Regions from separate parts of the Paenibacillus sp. DS2015 genome, predicted to be linked through region 2. Evidence: predicted binding sites of a transcription regulator. Region 2 holds the regulator's gene; each other region holds the start of a gene.

Region 1 (4,437 bases), on a different contig from region 2:
CCGTCAGCCCCGTTTCTAGAATGCCAATAAACAATTCAAGCCCAATCTTCTCGTCACCCATCATCTCTACAATTTGATCCAACAAGCCGAGAAATGCGCCCCATAATTGACGATGTTCCTTAGCCAGTTCTGGTTGTCCATTTTGCAAGGACTCATGACTAAATAAATCCAGTTTTTGCGGAACATCAGCCTCTTCTAGGAGATTATAAACCGCGGTACAAAAGTCACGAGCCGTTGTACCCTTCTTAAGTTTTTCTTCAAAAGAAAACAAGGGCCCTGTTACCGCACCACGACATCGTTCCATGAACTCAAGCAGTTGCTCCCCACTCTTTTCCCGGTCAGGGTCACCCTCTTCGAGTGACAGACTTGGCACTCGCTTCCAAGGATAGGCATCGCCCCAGCGGTAGCCCTGAATACCACTTGCCATCACATAATTCTCTAACCGATCCATATCCGACCGATCTAACGAACCATCCAGTGGAAGTAATAGATCTGTCTTAATACAGCGAAATACATCCTCATATCGCCAGTGCCGCTGCACGATATCCAAAGAGGATCTTATAAACTCTATCAACGGATGATGTAGTTCGCTTCTCTTCTGATCCAGAAAGAAAGGGACGCCATAGTCACGGAAAATAGGCGCAATAATAGGCTCGTAATCTCCTAATTGGCGTACGAATATGGCCATATCACGATATCTCACACCTTCATCCCGTGCCAGACGTATCATTTCACGCAGTGCACCTTCTACCTCGATCCGGCGATTCACGGCGACATGCAATGAGATTCCAGAACGAGTCCCCTCCTCTTGCTTCTCATACTCATGCCATGGAATCCGACGATCAAACCCACGTTCAAGATGCGCAAGCTCAGGACTCTCTGCGAACCTTGGGAGTATGTCTGGCTCCAATACGGTATCATAAGAGTCCACACATAACTCAGATGCCATTCCTTTCATCTTCACGTACGTTGTAGCTGTTGGATGAAAGAGATCAAGCTCATGAGGAAGCATTCCTAAACTGTAGGATCTATCCAATGTTAGAGCGATGGTCACAGAAGAAGCACATTTCATTAACTGCTGGATAACAACAAATTCTTGGGGAGTAAAGCCATGAAATCCATCAATCCATATCTCTGCATCTTCGATATATTTAGATAGTGGAACAGCTTCCGATAGCGCCACCAGCGTATCTTCATTATCGATATAAAGAGGAGAAAGCTCCTGCTCAAAATCCTGATACAATGTTAGAATGTCACCGAGCTTATCCCGTAAAATGGGCGTTCCTCCACCGGTTACTCTCATGCTAGCGAGCTGTCCTTCTACTTGATCAGCATCTATACAGTATCTCTTCATTTCTGTATAGAGCTGCCCTAGTCTGCCTACGAATCCCATTTGATCTCCTGATGCTCCGAATAATTTCAGCTCATCTTTACGGCGTTGGATGATTTTATAAAGAAGCATTCTTTTACCTTCTTCACTAATCCCTATGCGAGCTGCTCCACCTGTCTCCTGCATCACCCGATAGGCTAGACGCTGAAAACTAAGCACTTGAGCTCGTACGCTCCCTTTGATCGTTCCTGAGGTTACTAGACTATGCTCCGCTTGATAGGAACCCTGCTCCGGTACAAGCAGAATGATAGGTTTGCCTTGCGGTTGCTCACAAAGTCGTGCAGAGATGTCCTGCAATATAGTCGTTGTCTTACCGCTTCCCGAACGTCCGATAAGAAAATGAACTGACATGGGAATACCTCCTTTATATGTAAACTAACAGCTTATCTATATAGAATGAACTAAAGACCAATTACTATTATTGATTATCTTTGGAATCTACTGTGCCTTGGGGAGAAAACTTTAGTTCAATCTATCAACCTAATAAAATAGTTATCTCTCAGTATAACATATCATCCCCTAGATGGAACGTACGTTTGGTAAACCTTCTCTTCTTTGGATATAATAAAAAGCCCCATCCTTTATTAGGAGGGGCACAAGCAATGCTCACATTTAATTATTTACTACGCACTTCGAAGATGGCGAATTTCAAGTAATGACCTTCATCCACACCGAGAATTTGCGGATGGTCTTTACCCGCCGCGCGCCACTCGATAAGTCGAAGTATTTTGCCAGCATCTGCGGCAGCTTCTTGGATCGTCTGCAAGAACAATTCTGGACGCATATGATAAGAGCAACTTGCCGTCACTAAATACCCACCTTCATTAACGAGCTTCATGCCATGAAGATTGATATCCTTATATCCACGACTAGCGCCTGGAACAGCATGTTTCGTTTTGGCAAAGGCAGGTGGATCAAGAATAACAACATCCCATGTTCTTCCGCCGCCAGAAGTCATAGGTTTCGAAGTATCTACCTTCGCTTTAGCCCCACTGACAACAGCTCGTTTGCTGCGTTCTTCGACACCTTTAACCTGTGTACGCAAATATTTAAAAGCATCATCAACTACAAATTCCACACGATCTTCGAAACCATTCAGTTTCACATTTTCCTGAGCACTTTCGATCGCATGCTCTGAAATATCGAGACAGGTCACTTTCTTAGCTCCATATTTACAAGCATGAAGCGTAAAACTACCTGTATGTGAGAAACATTCTAGCACAGTAGCTCCATCCCAGTACGGGAACGACACGACACTTCCACTTTTATTCACTGGCAGTTGTTCAATGGTTCCGTCCTGATCTATTTCCTGCAACGAGATTCCACTTTTGGCACCCCATCCCGTCATTAGCGGCTCAATAGATGCACGATTCTCCCGTTGATCAAAGAAATATCCTGTTTTCTGACCCTCGACAATGTCCACACGAATGGAAAGTCCATTCTCCTTCACCGTGACATAACGGGGGCATTCTCCATACACAGGCCCCTTAAGTTGTTCCAGTCCTTCCAATTCACGCACAGAAACATCACTTCGTTCATATATCCCCTGTGGCTGCATAACCTCAACTAATGCATCTACAATGGCTTTCCGACATCCATCCATCCCCAATGTCAGTAGCTGGACCACCAGGATATCGTTGAATCGATCCACAATGAGGCCAGGCAGAAAATCAGCCTCTCCATAGACTAACCGATACGCGCTTTCTCCCTTGATGAATCTTTCGCGATGCTGGAGACAGTTGCGGAAACGTTCCACGAAAAAATCCTGATCCATTACCTCAAGCTGATGGTAAGAAACAATTCTTACCGTGATTTGCGAAGCTGGATTATAATATCCTGTCCCAAGATATCGCTTCTGATGATTAAGTACATCCACCAATTGCCCTGCCTCAAGTTCACCTTCCACAGATGCGATTTCACTTTTATACACCCAAGGATGACCTTGTTCAATTCTTTTCTTGTGACTGCGGTGTAGAATGACCGATGCCAATATACTTCACTCCCTAATATAATTATCTGTCATGATCTTCACACTCAAGCAGATTTAGTCATGGCTTGCTTTTCATATACATATAAGTAGAACAAGGACAAGATTACCAAAGGAGAACCTGCCCATGTTCCAATCCATCATTATCCCCGTAATCTACGGGCTTGTCATTTTTCTGGCCGGCATGAAGGTTATGGAGAAAGCACTCGCAAGCTTCGCAGGTCCTCTCATGACCTCGTTTCTAGACAAAGCTACCCAATCACCCCTCAAAGGTATGGTGTTCAGCGCACTTATTACTGCCATTATACAGAGCAGCACCGCCGTTACAGTGATTACCATTGGCCTAGTTACTGCCGGCCTGCTGAGCTATGAGCGTACACTTGGTATTATTCTTGGTACTAATATCGGTACATGCCTTACAACAGAACTCATTGGCTTACAAATAAGTCAATTCGCTGCTCCATTGTTACTCATATCAGTCTTCCTCTGGGTAGCCACCGTAATACTTAGCGAACTGACTCCTTGGCGTCTACATCGTCTTGAACCCATACAACATCTGGCTCTAGCTGCTGCTGGTTTTGCACTCGTCATGTTTGGCATTCGTGTCATGCAATCGATTGGGCCCTCACTAGAAAGTTTCGGCGTATTTGAATGGTTCATACATCAAGCTAGTCAGAATGTACTTTGGGGTATCGCAGCAGGAATATGCCTCACAGCCATCGTACATAGTGGTGCAGCTGTCATTGCCTTAGCTATGGGACTCGCCAGTTCCGGTTTACTACCTGTAGAAGTAGGCATTAGCATTGTCCTCGGTTCTAACATCGGAACTTGTGTGACGACAGTGATTGCCTCGATCGGAAGCTCCAAATCAGGGAAATTTGTGGCTTGGACCCACGTTGCACTAAATGTTGGAGGTGCCACATTGTTCATGCCCTTTATCCCACAACTTCAGCAAGTATCTGCTCTGATCTCAAATGACTTTGGGAGTCAAATTGCCCATGCACAGACAATTTTTAATATCGTCTGTTCCCTTATTGCATTACCTTGTTGTTATCTGCCT
Region 2 (4,437 bases):
GAGTCATTAGGAGATCATGCACTAGCATACTTCTATGAATTGAAAGAAATTGAGTGGGATATGTTCCGCACACAAGTTCACGCGTGGGAACGCGATCAATATATGACGTTGTACTAGGAAGTTCAAACCCTTGACGCTCTAAGCGTTGAGGGTTTTTTTTGTTTGGGGAGGCTAATATGCTCGGGGAGATTCATTGTTGACTCTCTGTTCTTTTATTCTATTATGTTCGAAATGTCCAATCATATATTAATAGACCACATATATTAAAGTGAACCTACTATACTGGTTAATATTTGAAAGGTAGTGATTGCAGTGGCTATTGAATTTTTAGATTCACGTACCTCCGAGTTCAGTAACATTAACACGGGAGTAACAATACTTTCGTCAACACCAACGCTGCTTTTGGGGGATATTGGTTTACAGGTCGCTGCTGTCTTGGGAACACCAAATGCTGCAGATGTTCGTGTGGAATTGTGGGGAACGATTGGAGTTGCTGGGGTTGCTGCGAATGAAGTCACGATTATCATTGAAAGAGGAGGGACGGGTGTGAGCGGTTCTGGAGTGCTGATATATACTGCAACCGTGGATTTATATACTGGTAACAATTTACTTTCTTTTCATGCGGCTGATTTTCATCCGACTGTACCTCTATCAGGTGAACTTCGTTATTCTATGTATGCCTTTGACTCCGGACCAGGTCCTGATATCACAATTACCGGACCTGTTGCTTTTAGTGGAATTGCTCAAGCGGGACCGGCATAACATTGTTAGATTGATAAATTTAGGGAGCTTCTGGTATAACCATGAAGCTCTCTCTTATTTTTTTTTGAGTGTGGATAAATGTAAATTGAATGGGGGTACACATGCTTGAATAACTATGACTAACCCAATATGCCAGTGAAGTACTTAGGGAAAATCGTTGAGATCATGTATATGGACCAATCAGGAAAGATCACGCAGCGGCGCATTGAAGTGAAAAGTATTCGTGATGGATTACTTAGAGCTACCTGCCTAATGACTGGATCGCCACGCATGTTTCTCATTGATAATATATTGGCTTGGAAGGCTCCGAGAACAGCTGTGGAGGAGGCGTATAATAATGCTGGCTGATACAGAACGAAAGCTATTAAGAGTGCTATATAACTATGTAAGACAACATAATGTGATACCAACCATGGGCGATTTGGAACGACTGATGGGTAGGAATAAGAAAGGCCTAGAGGAAAGCTTGATGACATTGGAGAATCTGAATTACATCTATTGGGAAAATAAAGCATCGCTTGCTTCCATTCAGATCATACAGGGATGGGAGAGAGGGGAAAGTAAAACTGTCGTTTCTTCAGCATCGAAGGAGAGCATTAACTATTGGATGGAATTTTAACAGACACTGAATTAGATGTGGGACGAGAACAATAAAAAAACCATCCCTAAGTACAGGACAGCCTCAACTCTACATTTAAGTGTTAATTTGTATGAATCCAATCAGATGGATGGACAGTACCGGCGATTTTACCTTGCTTAGTCACTATAATGGAGTCGTTTCGAGCGTAGTAAGGACGAAGAGCAAGGAGGTCGAGTAACGTCTCAATCGTGCACTGGATGTCAATGATTAGGGGGTTGCGATTCATGAGCTTAGTTACGGATTCTCTGTAGAACATGTCCATCCCGAACCGACCTGTTAATTTTAGGAAGAATTTATCACAATGGATTAATCCAAGGGGCATATTATTGTGATTGGAGACGACGATACATTCAGATTCGGGATACGCATAAACAATAGCCAATGTTTCCTTACAATTCTGAGACGTAAATACGGTAGGGGATTGGTGAACAAGTTCAGTGAGTTGGATACGTTTCACAGAGGTACATCCGAACGACCAGTCGGGTTCTTTGAGTTGCTGATTTTTAACCATAGCTACCACGATGGATTACCCTTTCACATTTAACTGATTACCTTTCTAGTGTAGTTCCAGAATGTTAGCTAGGATGATTGAAAGGATTAACCTAGTGTAAAAGTTATGAATTAATGGTGGTTGTAACGACTAAATTGTGAGTGGAAGGACATGCTCCTTTCAAATCACATATATCGAACAATATATGCTAGAATATAGTGCTCAGTTTGTATGAACATCATCAAATCTATTTTCTATCAAAAAGAAACGGATACACGCCATCTGAATGGCAAGTATCCGTTTCTTTTTAAATAACAAAATAGAAATCAATGAATGTCGCGGAAAAGTCCAATGACTTTACCCAATATTGTAACATGGTTCAAACGCAAGGGTTCATATGTTGGGTTCTCCGGTTGAAGTCTAATGTGGTCCTTCTCTTTATAGAAGGTTTTGACCGTAGCTTCATCATCTTCCGTCATAGCTACAACAATATCTCCGTTATCAGCTGTCTGTTGCTGGCGTACGATAACAAAGTCACCGTTATGTATACCGGCTTCTATCATACTATCGCCCATGACAGACAACATGAATACTTTGTCTTCACCTACAAAATGTTGAGGTAGAGGAAAATAATCTTCTATATTCTCTGTGGCTGTAATTGGAACGCCAGCAGTAACTTTACCGACCATAGGCACGCGGGATACGGTATGAGTGAAAAGATGACTATTATCTGATTCTTCATGTCCTAATATTTCAATAGCACGTGGCTTGGTAGGATCTCTTCTAATGAGGCCCTTCTTCTCTAATCGATCCAGATGTCCATGGACCGTTGAACTAGAAGCCAGTCCGACCGCTTCACCGATTTCCCGCACAGATGGCGGATATCCCTTAGAGCGTACTTCACTACGTATAAATTCTAATATGGCCAGTTGCCGGCTAGATACCTTCGACATAATACTCTCACCCTTCTAGTGACTTTAGCAAAATTATAACATAGAACTTCCGTTCGTACAAACGTAGGTTCTAATAAAAAGGGAACAATTGTTCTAAAATGGGTTGAATAAAACAAGTGTTCGTGTTATATTGATTTTATTAAGAGAACAAACGTTTGGGAGATGGTCAATGATGATGAAATATAGTACATACCGTAGTATTTATGATACAAATAAGGATATACAGACATATGTGTGGAGAGATCGAATGAGAGATACCATATCTCAACCCTTACTTCTGAAGTTATTACTAGTTATGTTACTTCTTATTATAGGGTGTACCGGTGCGGTTAGCGCCTTCTCAGGGAAATCTGATCAGTCTATTATGATGAAGAATATTATTATACAACCGGGTGATACCCTCTGGAAGATTGCAGTATCTGAGAAACCTGATTATTTAGATACGCGTGTGTATATTAAGGAAATGAAAGAGATAAATGGATTGTCCCAAAGCGGAATTAGAGCAGGTGAAGTGTTATCGCTGCCTCAATACTAAGGTAAACGAAAGAGCTTGGAAAGGAGGAATCCTTGACAAGCTCTTTTGATCATGGCAAAGTTAGGAATGAATTCATTAATGGAGGAGATTTCATGGATATAGACAGCTTGATACAACGGATTAATGAGCTTGCTAAGAAGTATAAATCTACAGGATTAACAGAAGAAGAGACACAAGAACGTGCGAGTCTTCGTGAAACTTATCTTCAGAATGTTCGTAACAATTTCCGGAATCAATTAGATACAATTGAATTCACTGACGACTTACCTAAATCAGGCGGAAATAGAAAATAGAAGTGTTCTAATTTAAGGGGGATAAAGAATGGCACGTTCTTGGGAAAGAATGGTACAGAAGAATAGGAAGCAATTGAATAAGAAACGTAAAGATCAAGGTCTATCAAGTATCTCAAGTACAGGATCAGGATCAAAAGTGAGCGGTGACATCTTTAAGGGGCGTAAAATGTTATTACCCTTTACACTTGTTGTATTGTCCTTACTTTATGGACTTCTAGGAGTATACGCCGAGCAACTCGTTGAGAACAATGAGCAAAGCTCAGTCGTTAACTGGATAGTTATAGGTTTGTATATCTTACTCGCTGTGATTATTTATTTGCGTCGTCCTTATTTACGTGTAGACAAAGATTCCCTGTATACAACAAGGATGAATCGTGAGACCCGTATAGGTGCTGTTAATATCGCTAAGATTAGTCTGAAATCAGGATCTGTCGTTATTACACCGCTGAAAGGGAAGGGGCGTAACTGGGTATTCACTCGCCTTATAAACCGGTATGATACAGAAGCTATGGGAGAACGGTTGGAAATTTTTGCTGAGACTCACAAGATTCCACTCGAAAAGTAAATGACTGGAAAGAGGGATAAAGAAATGCCGATAAAAGCCGTTTTTTTTGATCTGGATGACACACTGTTATGGGATGAACGAAGTGTGGAAGAAGCTTTTGCAGCCGCTTGTCAGACAGCAGCGACTGCTACAGGGGTTGATCCTAAACAATTGGAGGAGGCTGTAAGAAGCGAAGCCAGATCCTTATATGAATCATACG
Region 3 (4,437 bases), on a different contig from region 2:
TAATAACTTTCCATTTGAATTCATCAATGTACCCTTTGATGTCATTGTGACATGGGCAGCTGCCTTGATCACTCTTTATTCGGGAGTTGATTATTTTATTAAGAATAAATCGCTGCTTAACCTCTCGAATAGTTAAAGTGCGAGTTCAAAAAGTCGACTTTTCAGCACTAAAGTGTATGCTTACGATGTTGCGTTTCTTTGAAACGCCTCAGAAGATTGGATGAAGCAAGGGAGTGAGGAGCGGAGCTGCACGTTTTTGTAAAAACGACTTCGGAAGCATTCGCTTGCAGTACCTACAGTACCTAAAATGTTTCCGAAGGAAACATACTTCGAAAGCATACGCTAAGACCGGCTGAATTCAATCTTCGACGTCGATTAGGCCTCTTGATATGCTTCGTGATCAAAAGATGACTTTTTGAACAACCTCTTAAACACAGTTTGAAAAGACAATAGGATGAACTCCTATTGTCTTTTCTTTCAAGCAAAGTCACATAAATAATACGCTCATGGAGGTCGCCATATTATGAAGGCAGAGATTATTGCAGTAGGTACGGAGCTTTTACTAGGCCAGATTGTGAATAGCAACGCGCAATTTCTATCACAAGAATTAGCTACGATGGGGATCGATGTGTATTTTCAGACGGTAGTCGGTGATAATATGTCAAGACTTCAGGAGTCGCTTGAATTGGCGCGCCAGCGTGCAGATATTATTATACTGACAGGTGGCATTGGGCCTACACAAGATGATTTGACGAAAGATGCATTGGCTGCTTTATTGAGTCGTACATTACATATAGACCGACTTGCAATGGAACATGTGGACAACTTCTTCGTACAACGGGGGATTCACATGACTGAGAATAATCGTAGGCAAGCACTGGTTATTGAAGGGAGCACTCCTCTAGCGAATTCAACAGGACTAGCTGTAGGTAATGCCATTTCACATGAAGGGAAATATTACATCGTTCTTCCTGGCCCCCCTAAAGAGATGAAGCCTATGTTTCAAGATGAAGCTAAACGGTGGCTCTTGCAGCACGCTTTAACTAATGAAATGCCTATATACTCAACGATGCTGAAATTTGCTGGGATCGGTGAATCAGCATTAGAGGAGCGCCTTTTAGATCTAATTAACAACCAGAATGATCCTACGATCGCTCCCTACGCTAAAGAGGGGGAGGTAACAGTTAGAATTTCTACTAAAGCACCAAGTAAAAAAGAAGCGATGATTAAATTGGATGCTTTAGAAGCACAAATTCAAGCATTACTTCCAGACCACTTATATGCGAGTGAAGATGTACCCATCGAGAAAGCGATTGTAGACCTTCTGACTGACCGTGGGCTAACGTTCAGTGCTGCAGAGAGTTGTACAGGCGGACTACTTATGGAGCGCATTACATCCGTCCCAGGGAGCGCTACTGTGTTTCTGGGTGGTATTGTCTGCTACTCTAATCAGTTGAAGGAGAAGTTGCTGAATGTTCCTCATGATCTACTTGAAGGTGAAGACGCCCCAGGGGCGGTTAGCGCTGAAGTAGCGGAAGTGTTGGCTGAACAGGTTCGGATGATCGGAGATACAGATTTTGGACTTTCAATTACGGGAGTTGCGGGTCCAGCGTATTCGGAACGAAAACCAGTAGGCCTCGTATATGTTGCGATTGCTCAACGAGGTAAAAAAACGGAGGTTCATGAGCTTAATCTAAATGGTAATCGAGACTCTATTCGTCATCGCACGGTCAAGAGTTTGCTCTATCGTCTATGGAGAACGATCGTGTTAAGTGAGCAGTTGTCGTAGATATAGACATAAGTTGAAGGATTCATGTGAATAGGCGTATAATGATTTGTAACGGAAGAACCGTAGCCATTGTTGCTGCGGTTCTTTTTCTATATCGCGAACTTGTGGCAATACGAGGAGGGGTATGGTTCTACAAAAAAAACGAATGTATGTTCGAGAAAATGCTTGGCAAACGATCCGAAACAAGGTATTATTATAAATATAAACGTTGAAGAAGGATGTGAGTATATTGTCAGATCGTCGTGCAGCGCTAGAAGTAGCGCTTCGTCAAATAGAAAAACAATTCGGTAAGGGTTCAATTATGAAGTTAGGTGAATCTACTCATATGCAAGTGGAAGTTACTTCCAGTGGATCGTTAGCTTTGGATATTGCATTAGGGGTTGGAGGATTTCCAAGAGGACGGATTATTGAAGTGTACGGACCTGAATCTTCCGGTAAAACAACTGTAGCTCTTCATGCTATCGCTGAGGCTCAGAAAGCTGGAGGACAAGCTGCTTTTATCGATGCGGAACATGCGTTAGATCCTAAATATGCTAGCAACCTAGGAGTTAATATCGATGAATTGCTTCTATCCCAACCGGATACGGGTGAGCAAGCATTGGAAATTGCAGAGGCTCTTGTACGCAGTGGTGCTGTGGATATTATTGTTATTGACTCTGTAGCAGCCTTGGTACCGAAAGCGGAGATTGAAGGCGAGATGGGGGATTCCCATATGGGTTTACAAGCTCGTTTGATGTCTCAGGCTCTACGGAAATTGTCTGGGGCTCTTAGTAAGTCTAAGACTACGGCGATCTTTATTAACCAGCTTCGTGAGAAAATTGGGGTTATGTTCGGTAATCCTGAAACGACTCCAGGTGGTAAGGCATTGAAGTTCTACTCCACAATTCGTTTAGATGTACGTCGAGTGGAAAGTATTAAGAATGGTAATGACATCATAGGGAATCGCACTAAGATCAAAGTCGTGAAGAATAAAGTAGCTCCGCCGTTTAAACAAGCGGATATTGACATGATGTATGGGTTAGGGATTTCTAAAGAAGGAAGTATTGTAGATATCGGTACAGATTTAGATATCATTAACAAGAGTGGCGCTTGGTATTCCTATGAAGGTGAGCGTTTAGGTCAAGGTCGTGAGAATGCGAAGCAGTTCTTCAGGGATCATCCAGAGATATCTGATGTCGTAGAGAACAAGATTCGGGCAGCTAGCAACCTTATGAGTGCTGTTGTAATTCCTACAACGAAGGAACTAGAGGAAGAAGAGCTAGAAGAACAGGAACTATTGGAGATAGAATAAATTCTAGAATATATCAGTCTGATCTGATTAATTTATGAAAGGCGCCCTGGAGTTTATCCTATAGGGCGCCTTTTATTTGAAGTATTGGAAAGCATACATTTTATAATAATGAATCGGTAAATGGATACGTTTTATGGGAAACTTAAATTTGTTTACTCTAGTAGTGTTCTATTTTTAATGATGAAGAGAGGGATTGCAAGCGTGAGTGATGTGTACGATGATATGGAGCAAGATGAAGAAGTGGGAGGGGTCTCTCTTTTCCCAGATCATATAGAATTAATAATTACAGGGGTTGAACGTGAGCCTAAGCAGAGATATCGGTATTTAATTTCTTTTGGAGAACATGTATTATCTATCCATGAAGATGTGATGATCAAATATCGTATGATCAAGGGGAATGTATTCTGGAAGCATGAGTTAGAAGAAATTGTCCTCGCTAATGAGAAGCAACAAGCTTATGTACAAGGACTGAAATATTTAGAGCGTAAAGCAAGAACCCGCAAAGAAATAAGTATTCGTTTGCAACAGAAGGGGGCAAAGCACAACGTAATAGAGGAGGTTCTAGTACGCCTAACACAGGAGGGGCTACTAAATGATGCTATGTATGCTGAGCAATGGACTGAGCAGCGTATCATGAGCCAGCGTAAGGGGAAAGCATGGGTTCGACAAGAATTGAGACAAAAGGGGATAGACAAATCTTTGATCTCTGAAGCGCTCGATAGTGTAAGCGCTGAACAAGAATATAATAGTGCTCTGACCATAGGAAGAAAGAAGTGGAATCAGACCAAAGGTGAGGGACTAGAAAAGAAACGGAAAACGGGTTCTTACCTTATGCGTCGTGGGTTTTCAGGTGATCAGGTTAGACGTGTCCTTCAGCAAATGGTTCAAGAAGATGATTTACAGGATAGCGATGAAGATGATGTAATGTTTGATTAACAGAAGAAGTTTGGAAGTGATAGAACGCATTCTCTTGACAATATCTTTTCACAAATACTAAAATGAAAATAAGTCGAACTCATTAAGGGGCCTTTTTCCTTCCAAAAAAGGTTGTCTTTTATGAAAGATTTTATTTTCCTAATTTATATGAATACATTTAAAGCCAGTGTATGGTGGATTTTGTACAGTTGTGAAAGTGTACAAATGAAGAACGTGTGTCCGTTTAGTGGTATGATGAGTATGTGTAGAAGAAAAGAAGGACAACTACAGAATTCCCAAGGAATGCCTTGGAGGAACCAACGAGGAGGTGGACGGGTTGATAGAAACCTGGATCTGGATATTGATCGTTCTCGTTGTAGCTGCAATCTTTGGGTTCGTTGGTTATTTTATTCGCAAATCTATTGCAGAAGCTAAAATCTCC

Evidence for each region. The regulator LexA, encoded in region 2, represses DNA repair genes until DNA is damaged. The targets are predictions, from matches to a motif close to CGAACATATGTTCG.
Region 1: a site for LexA is predicted at 1,916-1,929, ahead of addB (helicase-exonuclease AddAB subunit AddB). Genes of this name have one in related genera too.
Region 3: a site for LexA is predicted at 1,932-1,945, ahead of recA (recombinase RecA). Genes of this name have one in related genera too.

What each region holds. Positions count from the first base shown of each region.
Region 1 is NZ_JBNPWS010000002.1:196,947-201,383, reverse strand. Features, by position in the region: gene addB (helicase-exonuclease AddAB subunit AddB) at 1-1,741, opposite strand, end outside; gene J2T13_RS02735 (class I SAM-dependent rRNA methyltransferase) at 2,007-3,380, opposite strand; gene J2T13_RS02730 (Na/Pi cotransporter family protein) at 3,505-4,437, shown strand, end outside.
Region 2 is NZ_JBNPWS010000008.1:140,427-144,863, reverse strand. Features, by position in the region: gene glnA (type I glutamate--ammonia ligase) at 1-117, shown strand, start outside; gene J2T13_RS09930 (hypothetical protein) at 313-762, shown strand; gene J2T13_RS09925 (hypothetical protein) at 892-1,110, shown strand; gene J2T13_RS09920 (hypothetical protein) at 1,100-1,381, shown strand; gene J2T13_RS09915 (hypothetical protein) at 1,464-1,922, opposite strand; gene lexA (transcriptional repressor LexA) at 2,219-2,845, opposite strand; gene J2T13_RS09905 (LysM peptidoglycan-binding domain-containing protein) at 3,015-3,380, shown strand; gene J2T13_RS09900 (DUF896 domain-containing protein) at 3,473-3,673, shown strand; gene J2T13_RS09895 (hypothetical protein) at 3,702-4,238, shown strand; gene J2T13_RS09890 (HAD family hydrolase) at 4,263-4,437, shown strand, end outside.
Region 3 is NZ_JBNPWS010000018.1:95,475-99,911, forward strand. Features, by position in the region: gene pgsA (CDP-diacylglycerol--glycerol-3-phosphate 3-phosphatidyltransferase) at 1-136, shown strand, start outside; gene J2T13_RS16250 (competence/damage-inducible protein A) at 524-1,789, shown strand; gene recA (recombinase RecA) at 2,019-3,080, shown strand; gene J2T13_RS16260 (regulatory protein RecX) at 3,258-4,016, shown strand; gene rny (ribonuclease Y) at 4,336-4,437, shown strand, end outside.